Regions from separate parts of the Roseomonas sp. SRI_022 genome, predicted to be linked through region 1. Evidence: riboswitches for the same ligand, from Rfam matches in the RefSeq annotation. Region 1 holds a riboswitch; the other holds the start of a gene.
The links. Region 1 has a riboswitch for cobalamin ahead of metE (5-methyltetrahydropteroyltriglutamate--homocysteine S-methyltransferase). Riboswitches for the same ligand answer to the same signal wherever they lie in the genome.
Positions count from the first base shown of each region.

Region 2: it holds a riboswitch for cobalamin, as region 1 does, so the genes downstream of both, AC2YHJ_RS25480 (TonB-dependent receptor plug domain-containing protein) here and metE (5-methyltetrahydropteroyltriglutamate--homocysteine S-methyltransferase) in region 1, are expected to answer to the same signal.

Region 1 is NZ_JBYCZL010000011.1:90,518-94,690, forward strand. It holds gene AC2YHJ_RS13010 (SDR family NAD(P)-dependent oxidoreductase) at 1-751, shown strand, start outside; gene AC2YHJ_RS13015 (DUF1254 domain-containing protein) at 835-2,280, opposite strand; cobalamin riboswitch at 2,505-2,726, shown strand; gene metE (5-methyltetrahydropteroyltriglutamate--homocysteine S-methyltransferase) at 2,793-4,173, shown strand, end outside.
Region 2 is NZ_JBYCZL010000038.1:38,076-42,248, forward strand. It holds gene AC2YHJ_RS25465 (CaiB/BaiF CoA transferase family protein) at 1-454, shown strand, start outside; gene AC2YHJ_RS25470 (enoyl-CoA hydratase) at 460-1,254, shown strand; gene AC2YHJ_RS25475 (exopolysaccharide biosynthesis protein) at 1,426-2,100, shown strand; cobalamin riboswitch at 2,317-2,535, shown strand; gene AC2YHJ_RS25480 (TonB-dependent receptor plug domain-containing protein) at 2,685-4,173, shown strand, end outside.

The DNA of each region.
Region 1 (4,173 bases):
GGGCCGCACCGTCATCGTCACCGGCACCGGCCAGGGGATCGGCCGGGCCATCTCCGAACTCGTGCTCGATCTCGGCGGCAACCTTGTCATGGTCGAACGCAACCCGCAGACCTTCGCCGATGTTTCCGCCGCGCTGGGCGGGGACCGCACGCTGGCGGTGCGGGGCGACGTGTCGGACGAAGCGTTCTGCGCCTCGGTCGTCGATCAGGCGGTGGCGCGCTTCGGCGCGGTGCATGGCCTAGTGAACAATGCCGGCATCACCCGCCCCGCGATGATCGAGAAGATGACCCTGCCGCAATGGCAGGCGGTGCTTGAGGTGAACCTGACCGCCGTGCACCTGATGCAGCAGGCCGTCGGCCGCCACATGATCGCCCGCGCGCGCGCCGGCGAGACCAGCCCGGGCGCGATCGTCAACATCTCCTCCACTGCCGGTAAGCGCGGTTCCATTGGGCAGGTGAACTATGCCGCGGCGAAATCGGGCGTCTTCGGCATCACCATGACCGGCGCGCTGGAATGGGCGCGCTATGGCGTCCGGGTGAACAGCGTCGGTTTCGGCACGGTCGAGACGCCGATGACCGAGACCGTGCGCTCCGAACGGTTCCGCGAACGGACGCTGGCGCGCATCCCGCTCGGCCGCATCGCGCTGCCGGCCGAAGTCGCGCCGCTGATCTGCTTCCTGCTGTCGGACGCCGCCTCCTTCATCACCGGCCAGAACTGGATCGAGGATGGCGGCAGCATCATGCACGCGTAGGTTGCGGGCACTTTAGGCTTTTAGGTTTTTATCCCTTTTATCGCTTTATCGGGGGTGGCGCGCGGGCCACCCCCGATCGCGTTTCAGCCGACCTTCAGGACCCGCGGCGGTGTCCAGGTGCCGTTGAGGATCGAAGGTGCGTCCGCCTTGGGCCAATACATCCGCAGCATCGGGATGAAATCCCCGGCCGGGGCCGGCAGCCAGTTGCTCTCCAGCTCCGCACCGGGTGATTCGCGCTGGAAATACAGCGTCGTCGAACCGTCGGCATTGGCCTTGAGGTTGTTGCGCGGGCTGACAGTGAACTTGTTCAGCCGGTTGGGCACGAACCACCAGCCCTGGTCGATCTCATACATGGTGATCGACCAGAAGCCGTTGACCGGCGGCGTCTGCCCCGCCGGGAAGGTCAGGGTGTAGCGGTTCGCCCCGTTCAGCGTCCGTCCCTCGCTGTCCACGGTCGTGTAGGGATAGACCGCGTCGTCCTCGAGATTGGCCGGCCAGCCGAAGGCCGCGACCAGCGCGCGCTTCATGTAGTCGGTGCCATAGCGCCCGAGGCCCTTGGTGATGATCCAGCCATTGACCATCGTGCCCATCGCGACGCGATTGGCCTCGATGGCCCGCAAGGCACGCTGCGGCAGGTCGCGCAGGCTCTCGCGCGCGGCGGCGGGCAGCTTCGACGCATCGAAGGGCTGGCCCGGCACGATGCCGACCTGCGCCATGCGGGCGAGCATCGGCGCATCCTCCGGTGCCGGCGGAGCGGCCCCGCCCATCAGCCGCGCCATGCGGGTGAAGTAGTCCTCGGCGGACAAGCCGAGGATCACCGATTGCGGCTTGTCGGTCATGCTGAAGCCGGGGTTCGGGTCCACCGGCGGGGCACGGAAGGTGTAGTTGCTGCCGAAGGCCGAGAGCGGCGTCAGCTTGTACTGGGCCTGCAAGGCGTTGACCGCGGCGTAGTCGGCGTCCGTGCCATCCGCGAAGGTACGCCCCAGGATGACGAGGTAGCGGGTCGGCGAACTGATCCGCGTCATCCCCGCCGGCACCTGCCCCGACCAGCCCGGCCCGGTGATCAGGAAATTCGCCGCCTTTCCGCCCGTGGTGCGGGTGCCGGGCGATTCCACGACCGGCATCCACAGGCTGTACATGGGGAACAGAAAGAAGCGGTTGCCCATGTCGGGATGCGAGAAGACCATCGGTTCCGCGCCGAGGTCGAGCCAGGCGAGCGAATACAGGGTGTCGGCATTCGGCGCCGAGACACCCCGGTAGTCCGCCGGTGGGTAGCGGGGCACATTGATGAACTGCCCCATCGGGGCTTGCAGCCCACGCATTTCGGGCACGTTCGACATCTGCACCCGCGTCACCTCGGTGGTGATCAGCGAGTAGCCGTAGATATAGGCATCCATCAGCACCTGCGCCGCATCGCTGGTGTGGGCGGCTGGCATCTCGGATGGCTGCGCCCCGGCCCGACCGGCAGCGAGCAGCGGAGCCGCAAGCGTGGACGCCGCGACGACGCCGCGCCTGGTAACGATGGACATGCGTGATCTCTCCTGCAGCGGCATCGTGGTGGCGGGCCGCCTGGCGCGCCTGGTCCCGCGATGCGGTGTCGCAATGGATGTTACCCGCGCATCGGGCCGGCGTCCGAATGAAAGGCTATCCAGATTCGGCGCGAAGACACGACCCTGCAGCGATGAGACAGCATAATAGGAATTATATCCGATCGCCAGCGCAAATTCGGCGCTTGCATCAGAAAGACATACAGATATCCTTATGAGGCGTTGGTCCTGCGCGAGCGGGCGTAAGAGGGAACGCCGTATGCGGGGATCGCCCCCGTCAGTCGGCGGCTGCCCCAGCAACTGTCGGCGGTGAGCCGCCGGCCCTTCCGCAGTGCCACTGCGGGCCACTGCACGGTCCACCGTGCGGGAAGGCGGGCCGGTGGTGGCGACCCGCAAGCCAGGAAACCTGCCGGCGCCGCCGACCCGCCTTCATCCGCGGGCAGCGCCACCCTTTGGCCGCCGGGCTGGGTGCACCGGGGGCGGAGACGCACGCGATGACCATCGCAGCCACCCTCGGCTACCCCCGCATCGGCCCACGCCGCGAATGGAAGGCCGCGCTTGAGGCCCATTGGACCGGCACGCTCGATGAGGGCGGCCTGCACGCCGTCGGTGCCGTGCTGCGTGGCAATGCGCGGGCCACGCAGCGCGGTGCGGGCATCGGCCATGTCGCCTCGGCTGATTTCGCGCTCTACGACCATGTGCTGGAAACCGCGCTCGCCTTCGGCGCCATCCCGCAGGGCTACGGCTGGGGCGGGCAGGGGCCGGCGAGCCTCACGACGCTGTTCGCCCTGGCGCGCGGGGCGCGTGGCAACGCGGCGGAGCGTGAGGCCGGCGTCGCGCCGGACGCCCCGGCGCTTGAGATGACCAAGTGGTTCGACACCAACTACCACTACCTGGTGCCGCGCCTGTCGGCCGCCACGCGCTTCCGCCTGCTGCACAACCGCTGGGCCGAGGCCGTCGTCGAGGGTCTGGCCGGGAATTGCCGCACGCGCCCCGTGCTGCTCGGCCCCGTCTCCTTCCTGCTGCTGTCCAAGACCGAGGATGGCGTCGCACCGCTCTCGCTGCTGCCCGCCCTGCTGCCGGCCTATGAGGCCGCGCTGCGCGGCATCGCGGAGGCCGGCGCATCCTGGGTGCAGATCGACGAGCCCTGCCTGGTGACGGACCTGCCGGCCGACGCGGCGGAGGCCTATGCGGCGGCCTTCCGGCGCTTGGCGGATGCCGCGCCGGGGCTGCGGCTGCTGCTCGCGACCTATTTCGGCGGGCTGCGCGACAATCTGCCGATTGCCGCCGGGTTGCCGGTGCATGGGCTGCATCTGGACCTGACGCGCGGGCGCGATGGGCTGGACGCGGCGCTCGATGCGCTGCCGGCGGATCGCTGGCTGTCGCTCGGCGTCGTCGATGGCCGCAATGTGTGGCGGACGGATCTGCGCGCGGCGCTCGCGACGCTGCGCGGCGTCGCCGGGCGGCGCGGCACGCGGCAATTGCTGGTCGCGCCGAGCTGCTCGCTGCTTCACGTGCCGCACACGCTGGCACGGGAGGATGCGCTCGATCCCAAGCTGAAGCGCCGCCTCGCCTTCGCGGAGGAGAAGCTTGCGGAGATCGCGGCACTGGCCCGTGGCCTCGATGAGGGTGAGGGCGTCATCGCCGCCGCGCTGGCGGACTCCGACCGTGCCCTGGCCGAATGGCGCGCCGATCCGCGCGTCCATGACGCAGGCGTCGCCGCGGCGGTCGCTGCCGTGACGCCGCGCATGGCGCAGCGTGTCTCGGCCTATCCGCAGCGTGCGGCCGCGCAGCAGCACCGCCTGAACCTGCCGCCCTTCCCGGTGACGAGCATCGGATCGTTCCCGCAGACCGCCGAGATCCGCAGGGCGCGCG
Region 2 (4,173 bases), on a different contig from region 1:
CGCCTCCTCGCCCAAGATGTGGGCGCAGTTCGCCGAGGCCGTCGGCCATCCCGAATGGCTCGAGGTCGAGGAATGGAAGACCGCCAAGGGCCGCAGCGCCGACCGCGCGCGCCTGAACGCGGCGATCACCGACGTGTTCAAGCAGAAGCCATCCGAACATTGGATCGACCTGCTGGAGCGGATCGGCATTCCCTGCGGGCCGATCAACAAGGTGGACCAGGTCTTCGCAGACCCGCAGGTGCAGCATCTGCGCATGGCCATGCCCATCACCATCCCGGGGCGCGGGGAAACGAACCTCGTCTCCACCGCCATCAACATCGAAGGGCATGAGAGCGAGGTGCGCCGCATCCCGCCGCGGCTCGGCGAGCATTCCGCCGAGATCCTGCGGGAACACGGCTACAGCGACGACGACGTGGCCCGCCTGCGCGGCCTCGGCGTGATCGGCGAGGCCTGAGCGCGATGGAGTTCGCTGACGGGAAGATCCTCGCCGAGATCAAGGACGGCGTCGGGCGCATCACCTTCAACCAGCCCGAGAAGCGCAACGCCATGTCGGTCACGATGTGGGCCGGCATGGGCGAGGCGCTGGACATCTTCGAGGCCGACGCATCGGTGCGCTGCATCGTGCTGACCGGCGCGGGGGACAAGGCCTTCGTGTCCGGCGCCGACATCAGCCAGTTCGACAAGCTGCGGTCCGATGCCGACGCACAGCGCGAATACAGCAAGCAGACGGCGGGGGGGCGGTTGAAGCTCGCTTCCTTCCCCAAGCCTGTGATCGCCGAGATCCGCGGCTTCTGCATGGGCGGCGGGCTTGGCATCGCCATGTCCTGCGACATCCGCATCGCAGCGGAAGGCAGCCAGTTCGGCATCCCCGCGGCGAAGCTCGGCATCGCCTATGGCTTCGACATGGTGCGGCACTTGGTGGACCTGGTCGGCCCCGCGCATGCCCACATGATCCTGATGACGGGCGAACGTTTCGACGCACAGGAAGCCCAGCGCGTCGGGCTGATCAACAAGGTCGTCGCCGCCGATGCGCTGGCCGATGAGGTGGCGAAGCTGACCGCGACGCTTGCCGTCAATGCGCCGCTGTCGCTCTACGCCAACAAGCGGACGGTGCAGGCCGTGCTGCAGGACCGTGCCGATCGCGACATGGCCGCGATCAATGCCGCCATGTCAGCCTGCTTCGACAGCGCCGACTATCAGGAAGGCCGCCGCGCCTTCATGGAAAAGCGCAGGCCGGCGTTTCAGGGCCGCTGAAGCGAGCGGCGGGGCGTCGCCGCAACCGGCGCCCCATCGGCGACCGCGCCTGACGGCGCGGTTGCTGAAATGACATGCGTGCGGGCATTTCGGTCGCCCTACCCGCTGTGCTACCCAACCCCGCCGGCCGGGCATGACCTGGCGAACCGGCCGACAGGGATGCGATCACGCGTGGATTCACATCACGAACAAGCTCTCCTGACCGAGCATGGCGTGGAAGTCGGGCTGGCCGCGGCCCATCCCGGCGCGCCGATATCCCGGCTTGTGGCCGAAGTGGCCGCGCAATGCAGCGGCGAGCGGATCACCCTTGGCGAGATGGCCGAGGCCTTCGGCGACCGCGCCTTCGGCCTGCTGATCCTGATGCTCTGCCTGCCCGGCCTGCTGCCCGGCATGGCATCCGTCTTCGGTACGCCGATGCTGATCCTCGGCGTCCAGATGGGCCTTGGCTTCCGCAAGCCGAAGCTGCCGGGCTTCATCGCGCGCCAGTCGCTCAAGCGCACGGACCTGTTGCGGCTGGCGCCGGGTTCGACCACCCGCGTCTCCCGCGCCATCGCCAAGATCGAACGCTGGGTGCGCCCGCGCCCGGGGACCTTCACCGGCCCCACCGCCGACAAGGTGGTCGGCTGGCTGACCGCCTATGCGGCGCTGATGCTGATCCTGCCCGGGCCGGGCACCAACGGCCCACCGGCCTTCGGGACCATCGTCATGGCGCTCGGCGTGGTGGAGAACGACAGCAAGGTGGTCGGCATCGGCATGGGCCTGACCCTGCTGGGCAACCTGTTCGCCACCGCGGTGCTCGGAGCCCTGATGTGGTTCGGCCTCGAGGCATTGCATTATATTTATTGAGACCGCGGATGCGTCGGCGCTGACCGCTCGGCCCGATGCCACGTATCGGGCCAGGAGCGCAAAGCGCGACCGCGCCCAGACCAACCGCCGTCCCCAACGCAACAGTGCGGGGCGCGAAGCCAAGCCGGCGAAGGCCGGCGCCGGCGCCTGAGGCCAGGCAAAGACTCCAGCGGCGCATGCAATGGGCCGCTGGACGCGACGCGGCGGCGCGGCCTAGGTTCCGCGCCATGCGCCGGTGGCCCGGAAGGGCTGAAACGGGAACGCGCGATGCGGTGATCCTCACTGCCCAAGCGCGGCTGCCCCCGCAACTGTAGGCGACGAGACCGGTCCCACGCGCCATTGTGCCCCTCCGGGTGCGAGAAGGCGGGACCGGCGGCGGGACACCCTCCCCGCCCCGTCGTGAGCCAGGAGACCGGCCGGCGCAGAGTTGTCTCGCGCGTGCCGGGCGGGGAGCACCGGCGCAACGGACCCAGGCTGCGTTCCATCCGGCGCGCGCCTCCGTCATGCGAGCACGACGCAAGCCCGCCCCGGTGCCAACACGGCACCAGGGCGAAACGCGGACCGTGCAACGGAGGGACCCCCGGATGAAACACCGGATCCTCGCCCTGATCGCCCTCACCCCCTTCGCCCCCGCCTGGGCGCAGGAGGTCTCCACCACCCCGGCCGTGCCCGACATGGTCGTCACTGCCACGCGCATCCCCACGCCGCGGGACCGCATCCCCGCCCCGGTCACTGTCATCGACCGCCAGACCATCCAGGAGAACGGTTACGTCACCCTGGCCGATGCGCTGGCGGCCGTGCCGGGCTTCCGCCTGCTGCAGGCGGGCGGCCTCGGCCAGCAGGCCTCCGGCTTCGCCCGCGGCGCCAATTCGCGGCAGGTGCTGGTGCTGATGAACGGCGTGCCGGTGAACGATCCATCGGAACCCAACGGCGCCTTCAACTTCGGCAATGAACTCCTCGGCGACATCGAACGCATCGAGGTCGTGCGCGGGCCGGTCTCCTCGCTCTATGGCTCCGCGGCGATCGGCGGCGTGGTGAACCTCATCACCCGCTCCGCACCCGCCGACCGCGTCGCAGCGCCCTATTTCGAAGCCGCCGGCGGGTCCAACAACACCGTGCGCGGCTTCGCCGGCATGGGCGGGACGGTCGGTGCGGTGGATTACCAGGTTACCGGCCAGGGCCTGTCCACGCGCGGGTCCAACGCCATGGCGCCGCGCTTCTACCAGAACGGCGGGGAACTCGACGGGCTGCGCTCGGCCATCGTCACCGCCCGGCTGGGCCTGACTCTGGGCGAGACCACCCCCGGCGAGGTCTTCGGCCGCACTCGCATCGAAGGACTGGTCCGTGGGCGCGAGAACACCGTCGGCCTCGACGACGTGCCCAATGACGACCCGAACTACACCGGGCAGGACCAGTCCTGGTTCGGCTACGTCCGCAGCGCGACCGACCTGTTCGGCGGCGCATGGACCACGGGCTTCACCCTCTCGGGCAGCACCAACCGGCGGCGCTACACCAACCTGCCCGATCCGGGGAACCCCTTCGGCTCGGCCGACGACCAGTACCGCGCGAGCCGCCAGGCCTTCTCCTGGGACAACACGCTGCGCTTCCCCGATGCCGGCGTGCTGACCGATGTCGTCATGCTGTTCGGCGGCCAGTGGGAACGCGAGACGGCGGACAGCGCCAATGGCTCCGCCTTCTTCCGCACCACCGTCGATGCGTCGCAGCGGTCCGGGGCGGGCTACGCCTCGATCCAGGGGCGGCTGTTCGACCGGCTCGATCTGACCGCGGGCCTCCGCTACGACGGGCCGGAAGGTTTCGACGGCTTCACCAGTTGGCGCCTCGGCGCGGTGCTCGCGCTGCCCGAGATCTCCTCCCGCCTGCGCGCGGCCGGCGGCACATCCTTCAAGGCGCCCTCGCTGTTCCAGCGCTTTGGCACGATCACCGGGTTCTTCCAGGGCAACCCGAACCTTCGCCCGGAGGACGGCATCGCCTGGGAAGCGGGCATCGAGACCGATATCGGGTCCTGGGCAACCATCTCCGCGCTGTATTTCGACAGCCGCATCAGCAACCTGA